DNA from 3 places in the Arthrobacter sp. 9E16 genome. Region 3 is predicted to be linked to each of the others. Evidence: riboswitches for the same ligand, from Rfam matches in the RefSeq annotation. Region 3 holds a riboswitch; each other region holds the start of a gene.
The links. A riboswitch is a leader RNA that binds a small molecule or an ion and turns the genes downstream of it on or off. The one in region 3 is predicted to bind S-adenosylmethionine.
Positions count from the first base shown of each region.

Region 1: it holds a riboswitch for S-adenosylmethionine, as region 3 does, so the genes downstream of both, CXR00_RS06570 (LLM class flavin-dependent oxidoreductase) here and CXR00_RS03085 (hypothetical protein) in region 3, are expected to answer to the same signal.
Region 2: it holds a riboswitch for S-adenosylmethionine, as region 3 does, so the genes downstream of both, CXR00_RS08175 (flavin reductase family protein) here and CXR00_RS03085 (hypothetical protein) in region 3, are expected to answer to the same signal.

Region 1 covers NZ_PJIU01000001.1:1,355,736-1,362,390, forward strand. Annotated here, with positions in the region: gene CXR00_RS06560 (aliphatic sulfonate ABC transporter substrate-binding protein) at 1-505, opposite strand, end outside; gene CXR00_RS06565 (ABC transporter ATP-binding protein) at 613-1,437, opposite strand; SAM riboswitch class IV at 1,834-1,948, shown strand; gene CXR00_RS06570 (LLM class flavin-dependent oxidoreductase) at 1,984-3,405, shown strand; gene CXR00_RS06575 (alpha/beta fold hydrolase) at 3,532-4,149, shown strand; gene CXR00_RS06580 (CoA-binding protein) at 4,206-4,625, shown strand; gene CXR00_RS06585 (DUF1206 domain-containing protein) at 4,630-5,457, opposite strand; gene CXR00_RS06590 (MmcQ/YjbR family DNA-binding protein) at 5,569-5,955, shown strand; gene CXR00_RS06595 (DUF1990 family protein) at 5,952-6,521, shown strand; gene CXR00_RS06600 (GNAT family N-acetyltransferase) at 6,497-6,655, opposite strand, start outside.
Region 2 covers NZ_PJIU01000002.1:307,926-314,580, forward strand. Annotated here, with positions in the region: gene aspS (aspartate--tRNA ligase) at 1-721, shown strand, start outside; gene CXR00_RS08170 (hypothetical protein) at 832-1,452, opposite strand; gene CXR00_RS08175 (flavin reductase family protein) at 1,673-2,179, opposite strand; SAM riboswitch class IV at 2,234-2,351, opposite strand; gene CXR00_RS08180 (PhzF family phenazine biosynthesis protein) at 2,456-3,292, shown strand; gene CXR00_RS08185 (nitronate monooxygenase) at 3,303-4,406, shown strand; gene CXR00_RS08190 (acVLRF1 family peptidyl-tRNA hydrolase) at 4,450-5,085, opposite strand; gene CXR00_RS08195 (replication-associated recombination protein A) at 5,182-6,591, shown strand.
Region 3 covers NZ_PJIU01000001.1:654,682-661,336, reverse strand. Annotated here, with positions in the region: gene CXR00_RS03100 (enoyl-CoA hydratase/isomerase family protein) at 1-391, shown strand, start outside; gene CXR00_RS03095 (3-hydroxyacyl-CoA dehydrogenase family protein) at 391-1,239, shown strand; gene CXR00_RS03090 (tyrosine-protein phosphatase) at 1,249-1,977, shown strand; gene CXR00_RS03085 (hypothetical protein) at 1,931-2,317, opposite strand; SAM riboswitch class IV at 2,333-2,469, opposite strand; gene CXR00_RS03080 (LLM class flavin-dependent oxidoreductase) at 2,528-3,553, opposite strand; gene CXR00_RS03075 (alpha/beta hydrolase) at 3,627-4,178, shown strand; gene CXR00_RS03070 (ATP-dependent DNA ligase) at 4,201-5,280, shown strand; gene CXR00_RS03065 (SGNH/GDSL hydrolase family protein) at 5,299-6,375, opposite strand; gene paaZ (phenylacetic acid degradation bifunctional protein PaaZ) at 6,650-6,655, shown strand, end outside.

The DNA.
Region 1 (6,655 bases), 700 kb from region 3:
GGAAGAAGTAGGGGTCGGTGCCCTTGGTGGCCGCCACGGACTTGCCCTTGAGGCCCGCCACGGAGGTGATGTCCGAGTCGGCGCCCACCGCCAGGGCCGCCCATTCCGGCTGGGAGAAAATGTCGATGGCCTTGATCGGGGATCCGTTGGCGCGGTGCAGCAGCGCTGCGGACCCTGCGGTGGAACCGACGTCGATCGCCCCGGAGCGCAGGTTTTCATTGGCCTTGTTGGAGCCGGCCGACTGCACCCACTCCACCGTGACGCCGTCGTCGGCGAGGGCGGATTCCAGCCAGCCCTGGTCCTTGATGATCAGGCTGAGCGGGTTGTAGGTGGCGAAGTCGAGGGTGAGGGTTCCTCCGTCGGCCGCGCCGGCGTCGGCGGCGGCATCGGAATCCTCGCCTGCCACGCAACCGGTCAGCAGCAGGGAAGCTGCGGCGGCGGCTGCGGCCAGGGTCTTGAGCGCGGTGCGGGAAGCTGAGGGGGAACTGAGGGAACGGCTGTTCATGGGGATTCTTTCTGATGAGTTGGCTGCGAGGCATCGCGGTTCATGCGCAAAATGGGCGCAGAACGGCGGGGGTAGCGGCCCTTAGAGGGGTGACGCCGGGAGAAGTTTTAGTGGCGGTCGACGCCGAGGCGGGCCAGGAGCTCGCCGCGCATTCGGGCCAGCTCGGCCGAGGCGCGGTTCCGCGGGCGCGGGCCGGGCACGGTGATGGTGTCCGTAATGGTGGCTCCGGCAGCACCGGGCTCCCTGCCCAGGACGATGATGCGGTCTGCCAGCTGGAGGGCTTCGTCCACGTCGTGGGTTACCAGCAGCACCGTGGTGGGGGTGGCCCGGTGAACCGCGAGCAGCAGGTCCTGCATCTTCAGCCGGGTCAGGGCATCCAGTGCACCGAACGGTTCATCCAGCAGGAGCACGCCGGGCGTGCGGGCCAGGGCCCGGGCAAGAGAAGCGCGCTGCGCCATGCCACCGGAAACTGCCCGGGGACGGTGTTTGGCGAATGCGGCCAGTTCCACCAGCTCCAGCAGTTCGGCCACCTTGGCCTTGCCGTTCTTGGCGCTGATGCCCTTGGGCAGGCCCATGGCGATGTTGGCCTGCAGGGTTTGCCAGGGCAGCAGCCGCGGTTCCTGGAACGCGACGGCGCACCGGTCATCAATGCCGCGCACGGGTGTTCCGTTGATCCGGACTTCCCCGCTGGTTGGAGCGTCCAGGCCGGCTGCGGCCCGCAGGAGCGTGGACTTTCCGCAGCCGCTGGAGCCCAGGATGGCCAGGACTTCGCCGGCATGTACGTCAAAGGTGATGTCCCGCAGCACCTGGTGGGTTTCACCGCCGGAGCCGAATGCGCGGCCGAGGGAGGAAAAGGCAACGGGAAGGGCGGAACCGGCGGCGCGCGTTTGGGGCGGCGCGGCGGCAGGGGACTGTGAAGCCAGAGCGGTCATGTTAACTCTCCATCGGTCCTGGCAGTAGCACCCTACGGATAACGCCTTGGGCCGGGAGGCCTCCTGCGGTGTTGTCCTCGCTATTGCCGTCCCTCAAGGAGGAGGTACGGCAACCAGGGTTGCTGCGGCTTCACTGATCCAGGTCTCTCAGCCGCTCGGGATGGTCAAGAGCAACTAAACGCGCGATTGCGGAAACCGGCAAGTCCCCCGCGTAATATTTCGACGCCGCCTGTGCCGGCGGGGGCGCCGGCGGGGGAGTGGAGGCCAGGCTATCTGTGGAGTCTGGGACAGGATGGGGAATGCTGCCAACCAGTGGTCATGCGGGGTCATAAATCCGTTCACACGGGGTCATGTTCTTTCCTTGCCTGTTCCGCTGTGCAAATACTGGTGGCGAAGGATCATGAGTCCCAACGCAAAGCTCTGGCTGGTTGGGCGGCAACCCTCTTTCCGTAGCGGGGTGCCCCAGATGAGGATCCGGCCGTGTCGCGTCCGCGAACGGCAAGTACGGCGCCCCAGCGGGTGCGTCCCGTCCCGAAGGATTTCCCCGTGTCCGAATCATCTTCCTCAACACCTCAGAACAGCCGGCGGCAGATCCGGTTCAACGCCTTTGACATGAACTGCGTGGGCCATCAGTCTCCGGGACTGTGGCGCCATCCGCAGGACCAGTCCGCGAATTACACGGATCTCCGCTACTGGGCCAACCTGGCCCAAACCTGCGAGCGCGGATTGTTTGACGGCATCTTTATCGCAGACGTCCTGGGCACCTATGACGTGTATGGAAACTCCAACGAGGCCACACTGCGGCAGGGCACCCAGGTGCCGGTGAATGACCCGCTGCTGCTGGTCTCCGCCATGGCACTGGTCACCGAGCACCTCGGTTTCGGCATCACCGCGGGAACAGCCTATGAACACCCCTACCCCTTCGCGCGGCGCCTCTCCACCCTGGACCACCTCACCAACGGCCGGGTCGGCTGGAACGTGGTCACCGGCTACCTGCCCTCGGCGGCCCGCAACATGGGTGCCGAAGACCAGCTTGAGCACGACGAGCGCTACAACCACGCGGATGAATACCTCGAGGTGATCTACAAGCTGCTGGAAGGCTCCTGGGAGGATGACGCCGTCGTCCGGGACAAGGACAGCGGCATCTTCACCGACCCGGCGAAGGTGCATGACATCAACCATGAGGGCAAGTACTTCAAGGTTCCCGGCATCCATATCAGTGAGCCGTCACCGCAGCGCACCCCGGTGATCTTCCAGGCCGGCGCCTCGCCGCGGGGCATTGCCTTTGCCGCCGGCAATGCCGAGGCCGTCTTCGTGGGCGCCCCCACGAAGGAAAAGCTCAGGGCCACGGTCACCCGGATTCGTGATGCCGCCGAAGCCGCCGGCCGGGACCGCCACTCCATCCGGATCTACACGCTGCTGACCATCATCACCGCGGCAACATCCGAGGAAGCCGAAGCCAAGCATGTGGACTACCAGCGGTACGCCAGCGACGAGGGTGCCCTGGCCCTGATGTCCGGCTGGCTCGGCGTGGATCTGTCCACCTACAACCTGGACGAGCCGCTGGGCAATGTGCAGTCCAATGCGATCCAGTCTGCCGCGGACAACTTCCAAAAAGCGAAGGACGACGGCGAACCCTGGACGGTGCGCGACATCGCCGAATCCGCGGGGATCGGCGGGCTGGGTCCGCGGCTGGTGGGCTCGGGGTCCGACGTCGCCGAGGAGCTGATCCGGTGGGTGGAAGAGACCGATGTGGACGGCTTCAACCTGGCCTACGCCATTACCCCGGGTACCTTCGAGGACGTGGTGGAATTTGTGGTGCCGGAGCTGCAGAAGCGCGGTGCCTACCGGACGGAATATACCCCGGGGACGCTGCGCCACAAGCTCTTCGGTGCCGGTGACAAGCTGCCCGAAAACCACCGCGGTGCGTCCTTCCGGCTTCAGCCGGCAGGGATTCCGGCACGCTGAGGGGTTCCGCCGTCCGGCCGGAGGTTTGCGGGGCGGGTTCCGGGCGGGGCCATTGACCGGGGACGGACTGCCTCCTTACGTTTGAAGGGTCCGCGCAGTGAACCCTTTAGCGAGCAGGAGTCGGCTATGGAACCCTCACCCAGCGCCACCGGCATGGCCCTTTCCGCCGACGGCACCCGCATCGCCTGGTCCCGGCAGGGCGACGGTCCGCCCCTGGTGATCGTGGATCCGCTGACAGCTGACCGCAACAGTTCCAGTACCCGGGCCCTGGCGCAGCTGCTCTCCGGAAACCACACCGTCTACACGTATGACCGGCGCGGACTGGGTGAAAGCGACGTGGGGGAGGAGTACACGGCCGAGTCCGACGTTGATGACCTGCTGGCAGTGGTGCAGGTGGCCGGCGGAAGGGCAGACCTCTACGGGTTCGCGTCGGGTGCCTTCCTGGCGCTGCGCGCCGCCGAGGAGTCCGCCGTCATCACGCGGGTTGTCGCGCTGGAGCCGACCCTGGCCCTGGAGGAGGGTGAAGACGAGATGCTGGTGCTGCAGACGGAACTTGAGGGACTCGGCGGTGTGCAGGTGCCCGTGCTGGTGCTGGCAGGGAGCGCCAGCGGCAACGAAACGCAGGATCTGGCCCGGCGGGCCGCCGATGCCCTGGAGGAAGGGGAGTTCCAGCTGCTGGAAGGCAGCACGGCCAGTGTGCCGGAGACCGCCCTGGCCGATGCCATCGAATCTTTCCTGAGCTGAGGCACGCAGCCGGGCGTAAGCTGGTGCCCGATCCAGAGCCCACCGAAGGACGGCAGATGACACACGTCAATAACCCCGCAGTTGTCGAAGCACTTCTGACCAACAAGGGCGCCCGCTGGGCGGTGGTGGGCCTGTCCAACAATCCGCGCCGCACCGCCGTCGGCGTCTCCCGTTACATCCAGGACCACCTCGGAATGGAAATCATCCCGGTGAGCCTGAAGGGAGACGATGTCCACGGCAACAAAGGCTACCGGCAGCTCAGCGAAATCCCCGGACAGATCGACGTCGTTGACTGCTTCGTGAATTCCTCCCGTGTCGGGAACATAGTGGACCAGGCCATCGAGGCAGGCGCCAAGGCGGTGTGGCTCCAGCTGGGCGTGATCGACGAGGCAGCGGCGCAGCGGGCGGCCGACGCCGGGCTGGACGTGGTGATGGATACCTGTCCCGTCATCGAAGCTCCCCGGTTCGGTCTCTGACCCGTTACAGCTTGGCGAACCGGGCGCGCAGGATCCCGGTGTACAACCCGTAACAGATCATTCCGGCGCCCACGGCTCCCAGCGCCAGCACGCCGAAGGGCTGCTCGCGCAGGGCGCGGAGTGCGCCGTCGAGCCCGGTGGACTTCACCGGGTCGGCCGTGAAAGCGGCCACCATCACCAGGAGGCCCAGAATAGCCAGGGACACTCCCTTGGCGACAAAGCCCAGCGTGCCGGTAATGGTGACGGCGCGGTCCCAGATGCCCGCCGGAATCGCCGTCAAATCCTTGCGGAAACGTCCGGTGGCGCCCTTGAAAATGAAATAGCCGCCAACACCGACGATGCCAAGTCCCACCAGGCCCAGCAGGACGGCGCCCGCCGGCTGCGCCATCAGCTTGGCGCTCCAGCCTGCGGAACTCTCGCCGCTGTCCGTGCCGCCGCCCAGGGCTACGGTGCCGAAGGATACGCCGATGGCACCGTAGGTGATGGCCTGGGTGGCCGCGGAGCCTCGCACTTTCCAGGCGTCTTTGCCCTGCAGCCCGCGGCCGTCCAGCCAGACGCGCGATGCCTGAAACAGCGCGAGGGCGAGGCAGCCCAGGAAACAGATCCAGAGCAGGACCAGTCCGCCCGGCTGGGCGGCCAGGGCAGAGACGGCGCCGGAGGAATCCGCGCTGCCGCCGCTGCCGGACGCAATCTGCAGGGCGATCACGCCGATGAGCAGGTGCAGCACTCCGCTGGCGACGTATCCCATGCGTGCGGCCCGCTCAAACCCCTGTGAATCCGCCGCTTTTTCCGCGGCCGAAGCGAGCCGGTCCCCATGTCCTGTGCGAGCCAAAACTGTCCTCCGTTGGGTGAGCACACGTGCGGTGTGTGGCGGGTTGATGCTGGTCTGGCTTCCATTTTGTCACCTGTGGCGCGGCCTGGGGCGACGGACTACGCTCGGATGATGGACGCGGCAGAGGTAAGGCGGTTGTGCCTGGGCTTCCCGGGCGCTTACGAGGACTTCCCCTTTGGTCCGGAATCGTCCGTGTTCAAGGTCCAGGCAACCGGCGGCAAGGCGAAAATGTTTGCCCTGTGTGCGCTGGCCGGTCTTCCGCTGACGATCAGCCTGAAGTGCGAGCCGGAGTTGGCCCGGCAGCTGCGGGCGGCGCATCCGCAAATCAACGGTGCCTGGCACATGAACAAGACCCACTGGAATTCCGTGGTGCTGAATGACGGACTGGAAGACGGGCTGGTGCGCGATTTGGTGGAGGATTCCTATGATCTGGTGGTGGCCTCCCTGCCGGCACGGGACCGCGATTCGCTGGCCTGGAAAGGGCTGGCGGGTGGATGAGCCGGGATCTGAGCTATGCGGAAAGCGGCTACACCCGCCGGCCCTATCCGCAGCCGCTGACCGACCGGTGGCCTGAAGGCTACCGGCTGGTGCTGCGCCGGGAGAGTTTTGACATTCCGGATCCGGCGGCCGGGTACCTGCGGCTGGCCAGCGGAATTCTGAACTGGGATTTGCACCGGAGAAGCGGGCTGCGGGTGGCGCCGGGCACGCCGCGTGCGGCGCCGGGAGTGGAAATGGCCTCCGGGATCGGCGCGGGACCGCTGCGCTACTACGCTCCCTGCCGGGTTTTGTGGGCTGATGAGCCCGCAGTGGACGATGACGGCACCCCGGTTCCGGGGCAGCGGGCCGGCTTCGGCTACGGAACCCTTCGCGGGCATCCCGAACGGGGCGAAGAGGGTTTCTACGCCGAACTGGACGGCGACGGAAAGCTCATCTTCCGCATCGCTGCCTACAGCCGCCCTGCCAACAAGGTGATAGCTGCCGGAGACTTCGCCAACCGCGCAGTGCAGGCCTTCATCACCTGGCGGTACCTGGCCGCAGCCTACAAACTCGCGTCCGGCAACTGATCACGGAGCAGGACGAACGTCAGTCCCAGGCCCGGGATTTCCACCGGCATAAAACCGGCGGTGAGCAGGAGTTCCTGCGAGGCGGTGTTCTCTTCCTCCGTGTGGGCAATGACCCGGGAGACGGTGGGCTCGTC
Region 2 (6,655 bases), on a different contig from region 3:
CCTCACCGACTTTGAGCGCGAAAACCTGGCGGAGAAGGTGGGCGCCAAGCCCGGTGACTGCATCTTCTTCGGCGCAGGTGAAAAGACCGAGGCACGCGCACTCCTCGGCGCAGCGCGTGTGGAGATCGGCCACCGCACCGGCCTGATCAACCCGAATGACTGGGCTTTTGTCTGGGTGGTTGACGCCCCCATGTTCGAGCCGGCTTCCGCTGCCGTTGCCGCGGGCGACGTGGCCGTGGGCGGCGGTGCCTGGACTGCGGTCCACCACGCCTTTACCTCACCGAAGCCCGAGTTCATGGACACCTTCGACACGGATCCCGCATCGGCTCTGGCCTACGCCTATGACATTGTCTGCAACGGCAACGAAATTGGCGGCGGCTCCATCCGTATCCACCAGCGCGATGTGCAGGAGCGCGTCTTCAAGGTCATGGGCCTGTCGCAGGAAGACGCCCAGGAGAAGTTCGGGTTCCTGCTTGAAGGATTCAAGTACGGCGCACCGCCCCACGGCGGCATCGCCTTCGGCTGGGACCGTGTGGTCGCGCTGCTTTCGGGCAGCGAATCCATCCGCGACGTCATTGCCTTCCCGAAGTCCGGCGGCGGCTATGACCCGCTGACCCAGGCTCCGGCTCCGATCACTGCCCAGCAGCGCAAGGAAGCCGGCGTGGACTTCAAGCCGGAAAAGAAGGCTGAAGCCAAGAAGGACGACGCCAAGAAGGACTAGGTCTTTCGCAGGATTCCAGAATGATGAAGGTGCCCGGCCGCTGATGCGGCCGGGCACCTTCATCTTTCGACGCGCCGTTAAATTTGGGTGAATTATTCCGGCAGCCTGTTTTAGCCCGGTGCGGGCGCCATAGTGGGGACCGGCAAATTGTAGACAACAAGCCAGTAATCTCCGTCCGGCCCGTCCACTGTGATGGACGCCGGGGTTTGATCGGGTGTGACGATGTGTTCAAAAGACGTTAGGACCGGCCAATTGCAATTGTTGCTGCTGGAAGCGGTCACTGGGTTTGAATCAGCGTCCCGAACCTCGACGCTGTAGTCCCCGGGCTGGTTACAGGTGAGGTACACGCTGAAGCTGGTCCCCGGTTCCATCGCGGGCAGATCGAAGGTGCTCCTCCCGGTGCCGGGTTCCTCGAGCACGAGGCTGGCGTTGAGAGGGCGCCCCTGGGGATTTTGCTGGAAGTAGCTCTCGAGGCTGATGGGATTGTCCGCCCGGAACAGTGCCAGCATGGCGGGGTCGCTGGGGGCAGGAGGCTCCGTGCTTCCCGGGGGCAGTTCCACGCCGATGCTGCTCCGGCTGGACGAACCGGCTTTGGGGGAGGCCGTGGCGGTCTCCCCGGCTGTGGCTGACGATGTGGCCGGTTTAGAGGAAGCGGCCTCGGGCTCCTCCTGGGCGCTGCATCCTGTCAGCACCAGACCCAGCGCCGCTGCGGGAAGCAGGGCCTTATGCATAAACGGCAAATCCGACGCTCTGCCGGGCCTTGCCTTATTCCGTGATGTTCCATTGGCATTTCTGTTTCTGGTCATCTCCGCTACTTCCTTCCGAAGTAATCCGAAGAACGATAGTGGAGCCGGCTTCGAATGTAAAGGATTGGTAACGGACGGCCGCTGTCATAAACGCGTGGAAACAATTCCCGGCTCCGTATTTCCGGTGCCGACACATTTCTGCCGGTCAGGCGAATTCGGGAACGCCCAGACGGCGAAACGCTGAACCGTGGAATATCAGGGGCTCATGGGCATCGTCGTGTGAGGCATGGCCGTGCACCCGTAGCAGCACCACCTGATGGTCCCCGGCCGGAACCTCATTCTCCACAGAGCACTCAAGCCAGAGGGCGGCCCGGTCCAGGAACAATGATCCGGAGTCATCCGTGTGCAGATCCAGTCCGGTGAAGCGGTTTCCGGCCCTGGACGCAATCTGTTTGCAGACGCCCTCGTGATCGGAACCCAAAATCGACACGCCAATCCGGGCCGAGCCCCGCAGCACCGGCCATGTGCGGGACGTGTTCTGCACGGCAAACATCACCAGCGGCGGATCCATGGAAACGCCCACCGTGAAGGAAGAAGCAACCAGGCCCTGCGGCTCGCCGTCGATGACCGCGCACAGGGCGGCAACGCCGGACGGAAAACGGGAGAACGCCCGGCGCAATGCAGCGGGCTGAAGGTCGGTCAAAAGTGCCATGCTCAAAAGATCCTCTGCCTCAAGCGCCCGGTAACCCGATACGTCGGTAGCGAAGCGCGGTACTTGCCGGGCCGGTTGGAAACCGGGCGGCCGAATCGTCACCTGGAGCACCCCGCTACGGCGAGAGGGTTGCCGTCCAGCCGGCCAGGGCCCGTGGCTGGAACTCTTGATTCTTGCTCCAACGTAGGCCGGGCAGCACCGGGACACAAACCCCCGCCACAGTTCGTAAACTCCGCTTCATAAAAGTCATGGGGATGAAGGGATACAGTGTGAAGAATGAGACAGCGGTGGTTTAAACAGGTGGACGTTTTCGGCAGCGAACCGTATTTGGGCAACCCGCTGGCGGTGGTGCTCGAAGCGGAAGGGCTGACGGATGCTGAGATGGCCTCCTTCGCCCGGTGGACCAACCTTTCCGAGACCACCTTCGTCCTGCCGCCCACTGTGGACGGGGCCGACTACCGGGTCCGGATCTTCACCCCCGGCGGGGAGATTCCCTTCGCCGGACACCCTACGCTGGGCACGTGCCACGCCTGGCTGGAGACCGGGGCCAAGCGCCGGTACCCCGACGTCGTCGTACAGGAATGCGGCATAGGACTCGTGACGCTGCACGCCAATGCCGGGATCGCGGCGTTTGCCGCTCCGCCCCTGCTGCGCTCCGGTGCGCTGGAAGACGATGTCCTGGACCAGGCCCGGCAGGCACTGGGCCTGGAACCGGAGCAAATCCTCGCCTCCAACTGGATCGACAACGGACCCGGCTGGCTGGGACTGCTGCTCCGGGACGCCGCAACTGTCCTGGCGCTGAACCCGAATCCCGTGATCATGGGCAACCTGCGCGTGGGCGTCATTGGCGCGCAGCCGGCGGACGCGGAAACAGACTTTGAAGTGCGCGCCTTCGTACCGGGTCTCGGTATTGCAGAGGATCCGGTCACCGGCAGCCTCAATGCCGGACTCGCCCAGTGGCTGATCGGAGCCTCGCTGGCACCGGAACGCTACGTCGTCACCCAGGGCACTGCCGTCCAGCGCTCCGGCCGGGTCCGGGTCTTCACCCGGGACCGCAAGATCTGGGTGGGCGGATCCACGGTCACCTGCATTGACGGCACCGTCACACTGTAAATCGGGCACCATGTTCACCCTAAACTCGCTCGCCCTTCCGGTTATCGGTGCACCCATGGCCGGGGGGCCTTCCACCCCGGAGCTGGCTGCTGCTGTGGGGGAGACCGGCGGGCTCGGCTTCCTGGCCGCCGGTTACAAGAGCACCGGCACCGTGGCGGACCAGATTACCCAGCTGCGCAGGCTGAGCGGCCGGCCCTTTGGCCTGAACCTCTTCGTTCCGGATGCTGCCAACACCTACCCGGTTGCCGCGCAGGATCAGGCTGCGGGGAAGGCGGAAGCCCGGGCTCGAAAAATCGAAGCGGCCCTGATCTTCCGTGAGCACCTGGTCACAGCAGCAGGACAGGGGCCAGCCGGAACCACGGTCCCCGAACCCGCGATGCCGAACCCCAACGACGACGACGCCTGGCAAGCCAAGCTGGAGCTGGTCCTCCGGGAGCGGGTCCCGGTAGTGTCCTTCACCTTCGGATTGCCGGAACCGGCGGTCTTTGCCGAACTTGCCGCGCAGGGAATCTGCAGCGTGGTGACGGTCACCGATGCCGGCGAGGCGCGCGCGGCGGCAGCTGCCGGAGCGAACATCCTGTGCGTGCAGGGCCCGGAAGCCGGCGGACACCGGGGAACCCTGGACAGCGGGAAGGTGCCGGGGAAGGTCTCCTTAACTGACCTGCTGCAGCAGGTTCGAGAAGCCTGCCCGCTTCCGTTGGTAGCCGCGGGAGGCATTTCCACCCCGGAGGACGCGTCCGCAGCTCTGGCCGCCGGGGCGGGTGCCGTCCAAATGGGAACCCTGCTGCTGCTCAGCGACGAAGCCGGGACCAGCAAGGTGCACCGCGGCGGGTTGATGGATGCCATCCAGGGGCGCAGGGATCCAGGTACGGCGCTGACCCGGGCCTTCTCCGGCCGTCCGGCGAGGGGGCTGATCAATGACTTCATGCGTGCCTATCCGGATGCCCCGGACGCGTACCCGTACATCAATCACGTCACCAGCCCGCTCCGGGCCGCCGCCGCGGCGGCAGGCAATCCGGAAGGAGTCAGCCTGTGGGCCGGAACAGGGTTCCGGCACGCCGCTGAAGCTCCGGCGCAGGTGATTCTCCGCCGCCTGTTCGGGCTGGCCGACTGAGGGCGGTCCCGTCACGGCACGGCCCGGCTCCAGGCCAAGCGCCTTAGGGCACCGTAATTCGGATGAAAACGGAGCAGGCATCCTTAGCAGCCTGAGCCAGCACCGCCAGTTTAGGGTCCTGAACATCGAGCGGACGCAGCCGGGTCAGGTTGCTCCACCGCGCGAAGATCTTCTGCCGCGCCAGCACCTCGGTCAGCACACGGTCTCCGCCGAACACCAGATACTCCGGCGGATGTTCGGTGAAAATTCGGGCGGCCTGCTCGGCTGCGGTCTCCACCAGCGCGTCGGCCTGGTTGGCCCGACGCCGGGCAAAGCGCTGCTGCGACCCGCCACCCGCGGCAGTGCGCGACTGCACATAGCGGTTGCCGGTTTTGGACGCGAGCAGCCGGCCCTCCCGGGCAACACCCGCGGCGTATCCGCCGCGGCGCAGCAGCACAATCCCGAGCGTCCGCGACTGGCCGGCCAATGAGGCCAGGCGTTCGACGTCGTCGGCCCCTCGCCCCGGACGTCCATCGTCAGGCCACGGCGCCAACAGGTCGGCTTCGGTGCCGTTGGCGGTGGACACATGAAGGCCACCGTGCTCGGGGGTGATGTCCAGCGCGCCGGCTCCGGCGGCCAGACGGTCCAGCCAGCCCGGCAGCCGCTGCGCGGAAACGAAGGTGTTGCGTGTGGCAGGCATATCCGGATTCTCCTGGTGAAACTGCCCATGGAAGGCGGACAGCAGCCGGCATCCGCCGGGCAAACTCCTACGCTACGGCACGAGTAGCCTAGTGAGGTGAGTGATTTGTTCAGCAGCGACAGCGACACCTCCGACACGGACGGCGACGGCGCGGGATTCGGTGCCGGCACGGACGACGGCGCCCCCAAGCGTCCGCGCAGCCCGTTGGCGGTGCGGATGCGGCCGCGCACCCTTGATGAAGTAGTGGGCCAGCAGCATCTGCTCGGGCCGGGATCTCCGCTGCGCACTTTGGCTGAGTCCGCCGATGACCGCGGTCCGGCCGGCCCGTCTTCCGTCATGCTGTGGGGTCCTCCCGGAACCGGGAAAACCACCCTGGCCCATGTGGTCGCACGCGGCTCCGGCCGAAAGTTCGTCGAGCTCTCCGCCATCACCGCAGGCGTGAAAGACGTCCGGCGCGTCATGGAAGAGGCCCTCACCAACCGGGACCTGCACCGCATCACCACCGTATTGTTCCTGGACGAGATTCACCGGTTCAACAAGGCCCAGCAGGACGCGCTGCTGCCCGGGGTGGAAAACCGCTGGGTGGTCCTCGTGGCGGCCACCACGGAGAACCCCTCCTTCTCCGTCGTGTCGCCCCTGCTGTCCCGGTCCCTGCTCCTAACCCTGAAACCGCTCACCGAAGAGGACATTGCCGCACTGCTGCTGCGGGCCGTGACGGATGAGCGGGGCCTGGCCGGACGGGTCCGCCTCAGCGACGAAGCCCTGGAGCATCTGGTGCGCCTGGCTGCCGGGGACGCCCGCCGCGGACTGACCGCGCTGGAAGCTGCCGCCGGCGTCGCCTACTCCGAACGCACCGAGGGTGAGGACGTCCCCGAGGTCACCCTGAGCGACGCAGAGAAAGCACTGGATGTGGCGGCCCTGCGCTATGACCGTGCCGGGGACCAGCACTATGACGTCACCAGTGCCTTCATCAAATCCCTGCGCGGCTCCGATGTGGACGCCGCCCTGCACTACCTGGCCAAGATGCTGGAAGCGGGGGAGGACCCGCGCTTTATTTCACGCCGGCTGATGATTTCCGCGGCCGAAGACGTGGGCATGGCGGATCCCACCGCGCTGCAGACCGCCGTCGCCGCCGCCCAGGCAGTGCAGATGATCGGCATGCCGGAGGGCCGGATCATCCTGGCCGAAGCCGTGGTGCACATTGCCACCGCACCCAAATCCAATGCCGCGTACAACGGGATCAACGCCGCCATAGCCGACGTGCGAGCCGGCCGGGGACAGGGCATCCCGGCGCATCTGCGGGACGCGCACTACCCGGGCGCAAAGCAGCTCGGGCACGGCAAAGGCTACATTTACTCCCACGACGAACCGCACGGCGTAGCCCGGCAGCAGTACCCGCCGGATGACCTGGTGGGCCGGAACTACTACGAGCCGACGGCCAACGGTGTTGAACGCGACATTGCGGCCCGGCTGGATCGGCTGCGGGGCATCGTTCGCGGAAAGTAAAAACGGCGGCCGCAGGCTTCGGCTGGCCGGGCCGGGGAACGGTGCGTCCGCGTCTCCGTGCTAG
Region 3 (6,655 bases):
GATTGGAACACCCCGCGTCAAGATCGGCAATCCGGAAACCTCGCTGGGGATCCTGGCAGCCGCCGGCGCCAGCTGGCGGCTGAAGGAACTGGTGGGCGAACCGCTGGCCAAGGAGATCCTGCTGGCCGGACGGGTGCTGAACGCCGAGGAAGCGCTGGCCGCGCACTTGGTCACCGAGCTCGCCGAACCGGAAGACCTGCTGGCCGCCGCGCACGCCCTGGCGGACCGGATTGCCCGCCAGGACCCGCTGGCCGTCCGGCTCACCAAAACGGTGTTTGCCGCCCCGGCGGACGCCCACCCCGCCATCGACAATTTGGCGCAGGGGATTCTGTTTGAATCGCAGGCCAAGTTTGACCGCATGTCCGCATTCCTTGAGAGGAAGAAAAAGTAATGGCAGTTCCCTCCACGGTAGGAGTGCTCGGCGGCGGGCGGATGGGCGCGGGTATCGCCCACGCCTTCGTCACGGCCGGAGCAACGGTGGTGGTGGTGGAGCGCGACGACGACGCCGCCTCCGCCGCTTATGACCGCGTCTCCGGCGCACTGGCCAAGAGCGTCGAGCGCGGCACCGTTTCCGCGGGCCTGGCGGACCTGACCGCGCGTTTGTCCGTTTCCACGAACTATGCGGCGTTCTCCGGTGCCGGGTTGGTGGTGGAAGCAGTGCCGGAGGATTTCGGACTGAAGGCAGCAGCCCTGGTTGCGGTCGAGGAGCAGCTGGGATCCGAGGCCTGGCTGGCGTCCAACACGTCTTCACTGTCCGTCTCCGGCCTGGCGGAAAAGCTGCAGCGCCCGGAGCGGTTTTGCGGGCTGCACTTTTTCAACCCGGTGCCCGCCTCCACCCTGATCGAGGTGGTGCTGGGAAAGCAGACCTCCGAGGAGCTGGCTGAAGCCGCCGCCGCCTGGGCGCAGGACCTCGGCAAGACGCCCGTCGTCGTGAACGATGCCCCGGGCTTTGCCAGCTCCCGGCTGGGAGTGGCCATCGCCCTGGAAGCCATGCGCATGGTGGAGGAGGGCGTGGCCACGGCAGAGGATATCGATGCCGCCATGGTCCTGGGCTACAAGCACCCCACGGGACCGCTGCGGACCACCGACATTGTGGGTCTGGACGTGCGCCTGGGCATTGCCGAGTATCTTGCCGAAACCCTTGGTCCGCGGTTTGAACCGCCGCAGATCCTTCGGGACAAGGTGGCGCGCGGCGAGCTCGGCCGGAAGTCCGGCAAGGGCTTCTTCGACTGGTCCTAGAGTGGCGTGATGGGCAACCGGGATGTGGAGTGGGAAGGCGCGGCGAATGCCCGTGACCTGGGCGGCATCCCGGTTGCCGGCGGCGGCTCCGTGGCACCCGGCCGGATCTTCCGGATGGGCCGGTCCGAATGGCTCACTGAGCGGGGCTGGGCGCAGGCCCGCGAAGCAGGCGTCCGCACCGTCATCGACCTCCGCAACGACGTCGAGCAGGGCCGCCGGGACACCGACCCGGAGGTGGGCGCCGACGCCGCTGCCGGCATCACCTTCCTGACCCGGCCCACGCAGGAAGCGAACGATCCCGACTTCACCGCGCTCTGCGGCCCGTACATGGATTCACCCAAGTGGTATCGGGAGAACCTGCGCCGCTGGCCGGAGAAGATCGCCGCCGTCGTTCAGGCCCTCGCAGACGCCGACGACGGCGCGGTGGTGATCCACTGCTCCGCCGGCAGGGACCGCACCGGGCTCATCATTATGCTCCTGCTCCAGCTGGCCGGGGCATCGCCGGAGGCCATTGCCGATGATTATGAGCAGGCCGTACGCGGCATTAATGCCTTCCACGCCACGCAGGTGCATCCGCGGGAAAAGCCGCTGACCTCCGAGCAGGAAGACGCCCGGGTGGCCGACGGAAGGCGTGAACTGCTCCGCGCCCTGGACGGGCTGGACGCGGAACAGTACCTGCGCGACGCCGGGGTCAGCCCTGCTGTGCTGAAGCGGCTTCGGCGCCGGATGCTGAACTGAACCCGCTACACGGCCTGAGCTTTTCCGGCGTCGCCAAGTAGAAAAAAGAGCGCCGGGCCGGGCCGTCGAAACCGCCGGGGACCAGGAGCGAGGAGTACCGGGCGCACCACTGTGCCGCTCCGCCGGAACCAGCGAGGGCCAGGGCCAGCGTCGGCAGGTCATGGAACCACATCAGCTGCTGCCTGCCGTCCACGACCAGCTGGACGATGCCCAGGTCCAGGTCCACGTAGGCCTGGGCATCCACCCAGTCATCGAAGCCAACAAGCTTCTTGGCATGGATCTGATGGATGTTATGGCCGGGCCGGAAGCTGGCGCAGCGGGTGTCACTGGAAGTGCTCACAGCGTGTTCCTTTACAGGTTGTCCTTGCCTGCGCCGGGCGGCGTCAGGCCGCTTCGTCATCCGAACCACCCGCCGAACATGGGGTTGGTGTGAGGCCAGTCGGAGCTTTTACGGACCCGGATTCCTCCGGGCGTTGGCCACCTCTCGTGAAGCTGACACCACCATAGCGCATGCCGGTGACAGCCGGGAACCGCCGCCGTACGGGAGGCATCAGCGCCAGCCGGCCGCCGGCGCGACATGCTTCACGATGTTTTCCAGCAGCTGCACGTTGTAGTCCACGCCCAGCTGGTTGGGCACCGTCACCAGAAGCGTGTCCGCAGCCTGAACCGCGGCGTCCGCGGCAAGCTGGGCGGCAATGACGTCGGGTTCGCCAATGTAGCTCTTGCCGAACCGGGCCAGGCCGCCGTCGAGCCGCCCCACCTGGTCGCGACCCTCGGCCTGGGCGCGCAGCCCGAAATACCGGCGGTCGGTGTCGGTCACCAGCGGAATGACGCTGCGGCTGACGGAGACCCGCGGAGTCCCCTCATGTCCCGCATCGGCCCAGGCCTTGCGGAACACCGCAATCTGCTCGGCCTGGAGCTCATCGAAGGGAACTCCGGTATCCTCCGTCAGCAGGGTGGAGCTCATCAGGTTCATGCCCTGTTCGCCGGTCCACTTGGCCGTCGCCCGGGTTCCGGAACCCCACCAGATCCGTTCTGCGAGGCCCGGGGACTGCGGATCGATGGCCAGCGCGTCGGAACTGCCGGTCATCATCGGATCCGCGTTCGCCAAACCTGCACCGGCAATCGCAGCCCGGAACACCAGCGTGTGCTTGCGGGCCTCATCCGCATCGGTGCTGTCCCCGGTGGGAACGTAGCCAAATGCCTCATATCCGCGCAGCGCAGGCTCGGGTGAACCCCGGCTCAGGCCCAGCTGAAGCCTGCCGCCGCTGATCAGATCCGCGGCCGCCGCTTCTTCGGCCATGTACAGCGGATTTTCGTAGCGCATATCGATCACCGCCGTGCCCAGTTCAAGCCGGTGAGTCCGTGCGGCCATGGCGGACAGCAGAGGGAACGGCGCAGCGAACTGCGGGGCGAAGTGGTGGACCCGAAGGAAGGCTCCGTCAATGCCCGCTTCCTCGGCTGCCACCGCCGTTTCGACGGTCTGCAGCAGGGCGTCCCTGGCGGTGCGGACAAAGGAACCCTGCACGTCGCGGTAATGTCCAAAGGACAGGAAACCGATCTTCTTCATGTTCATTGACAGCACCGGTTTCCGAGCAGATATTCCCGGCTGCCGGCTCCCCGGCACCACAGGATGAGAGGCGAACAGCATGCACCTGACCATGGTCCCCGGGATTGGCGGCTCCAATGATGAGCACTGGCAAAGCCGGTGGCAGGACGGTGCCGCGGACGTGTCCCGGATTTCGCCGTCGTCGTGGGATGACCCGAACCTGGAGAACTGGATGGACGCGCTCGACGACGCCGCCGGCTCCCGCGGCGGTGACACCATCCTCGTGGCCCACAGCCTGGGCTGCCTGGCCTCCGCCGAGTGGCTGCTGCGCAACCCGAAAGGCGCCCGGGGTGTGCTGCTGGTGGCGCCGCCGGATCCGGCCGAGCCGGCCTTCCCGGACACTGCCGGATCTTTCCGGGACCCGCGGTTGGAGCCGCTTCCGGTGCCCGGACTGCTGGTTGCCAGCGAAAACGATCCCTACTGCACCCTCCCCGGAGCACGGCTGCTGGCCCAGGCCTGGGGTGTCCCCGTGATCGACGCCGGAGCACTGACCCACATCAATGATGAAAGCGGCATCGGGAACTGGCAGCAGGGCCGGGACCTGCTGACCGCGTTTGCCGCGGGGCTGGGCGTTTCCATTCCCCTCGACTGAAAACCGGGTAAGAATGGGGCCCATGAAACTTCCGGTAATGCCGCCCGTAGCCCCCATGCTGGCCAAAGCCGTGACTGCGCTGCCCGAGGGGGACTACTCCTATGAGCCCAAGTGGGACGGTTTCCGCTCCATCATTTTCCGGGACGGTGATGAGTTGGAAATCGGCAGCCGCAACGAAAAGCCGATGACCCGGTACTTTCCGGAACTGGTGGACGCGCTCAAGACCAACCTTCCGCAGCGCTGCGTGGTGGACGGCGAGATTATCCTGATCAGCGAATCAGGGAAGCGGCTGGACTTTGAGGTCCTGCAACAGCGCATCCATCCGGCGGCCAGCCGGGTGAAACTGCTGGCCGAAAAAACACCGGCGGCCTTTGTTGCGTTTGACCTGCTGGCGCTGGACGACACCGGTTTCATGGACCGGCCGTACGCGGCGCGCCGGAGCGCACTGGAAGCCGCGCTTGCCCACGCCGCCGCACCCGTTTATCTGACCAGTCGCACCACCGATCCAGGCACCGCGCAGCGCTGGTTCAGCGAGTTCGAGGGTGCCGGCCTGGACGGCATCGTGGCCAAACCCCTGACGGATCCCTACCAGCCGGGCAAGCGCACTATGGCGAAGTACAAGCATGAGCGGACCGCTGACTGCGTGCTGGCCGGCTACCGGGTGCACAAATCCGGGCCGGACGCCGTCGGCTCGCTTTTGCTGGGCCTCTACAACGACGCCGGCGAACTCACCAACGTGGGGGTGGCCGGCGCGTTCAGCATGGCCCGCCGGCGTGAACTGTTCGCTGAACTGCAGCCGCTGGTGTCGGATTCGGCAGACCACCCGTGGACCGCCGACAAACAGGACACCGGAACGCGCACGCCCCGCAACTCCGAGGGCAGCCGCTGGAGCGGCGGCAAGGACCTGTCCTTTGTACCGCTGCGGCCCGAGCGCGTGGTGGAGGTCAAGTATGACCACATGGAGGGGGAGCGGTTCCGGCACACCGCCCAGTTTCTGCGCTGGCGGCCGGACCGCTCCCCGGACTCGTGCACCTACAGCCAGTTGGAGGAGCCGGTGAAGTTTGACCTGGCGGAAGTGCTGACCGCACCGGCCGGGACGTAGTTTGAGCCTGCCTCTCAGTCAGCGGCGTCCGCGGCAGTGCCCCTTGCCTCCCTGGGCCGGGCGCTCCACGTCCACTGCGGCGGTAATGGCGGCGAAGTAGCCCTCGCTGTATCCGGTGGCCGTGGGATGCAGGGCAAAGGGGCCGTCCGCAAGGATCCAGGGGTCCGGTGAACCGATGCCGTGGCCGGCGAAGGCTTCGGTCACGTCCACGAAGGTGCCGTCGCCCACCTGCCCGGCGACGACGGCGTTGAGCGCGTCTGTTCCGGCGTTGAACAGGTTCTGCGCCTCTACGCTGAGGATTCCCGGCGCGGCGGCCTCGAACAGGTGCGGATAACCGGCCACCACCAGTTCCGCCCGCGGTGCCGCCCGGCGGATCTGCGCAAAGCTGGCCTGCAGCTGGGCAACGACGGCGGTCTCCGCGTACGCCTGTGCCGCCGCCACAGCGGGGGCGCAGGTTTCCGGCAGCACGGGTCCGGCGCAGGCAGCCACCACTGAGCCGAACTGCACGTCATTGCCGCTAATGGTGACGGTGACCAGATCGGTCTGCCGGTTCAGCAGGTTGGCGGAGACGGCGGTGGAGATCTGCTCCGGCAGGTCCACGGGGCCTGCGGGCGGGGCCGGATCGGTGGTCAGTGCCGTGGCGCCGGCGCAGGACTGATCGCTGTCCAGCTCCACGCGCGGCAGGGCGTCCAGCAGGGTCGGGTAGCCCTGGGCTGTGCGGCGGCAGGCATCCAGCAGCGGCCCGCCGCCGAATCCTGAAGCGTAGGAGTCCCCAAACGCTACATAGTCAACCGTTTTGTCCCGGCCGTGGTGGCCGCCGCCGTGGCCTTTGCCGTGACCGTTCCCGTGTCCGTTTCCATATCCGCCCCGGTGGCTGCCGTCTGCCCGGGCATCGGTGCCGGAGCCGGACACTGTTTCCGCAGCCGAAGCCGGCGCCGCGGTCACGGCGCCGGCAAGGGCTCCGGTCAGCCCCAGCAGCAGGGCGCCAACCAGACCGGTGCGTCGGAACCGGCCGGCCGGTTTGGATTTCCCCGGTGACCCGGAGGAAACGGAGAGCGGAGGCAAAACCGTAGTCGGGGAATGAAACTCGTACATGATGCTCCTCAGGGGATGCGGATGTGCGCTCCAACGTAGTCCTGCACAATCTCCGCAGAACACCGTGGGCAGGGTTCCGGCGCACAGAACGGGTAGATTTCCGGTACCCCGACCCGGCAGGGTGTGCTGCGCCACATCCTGCTGTAGGCTAAATCCTATTACTGAACGTCCGGTCAGTTATCCTGCGGTGGCCTGCCGGCCTGCCGCTGGACCTTGGCGCGGACGGGACCGTACTTCAGGTCCCCATCAATGCTTTCGAAAGGGCCAGTCAACGATGACC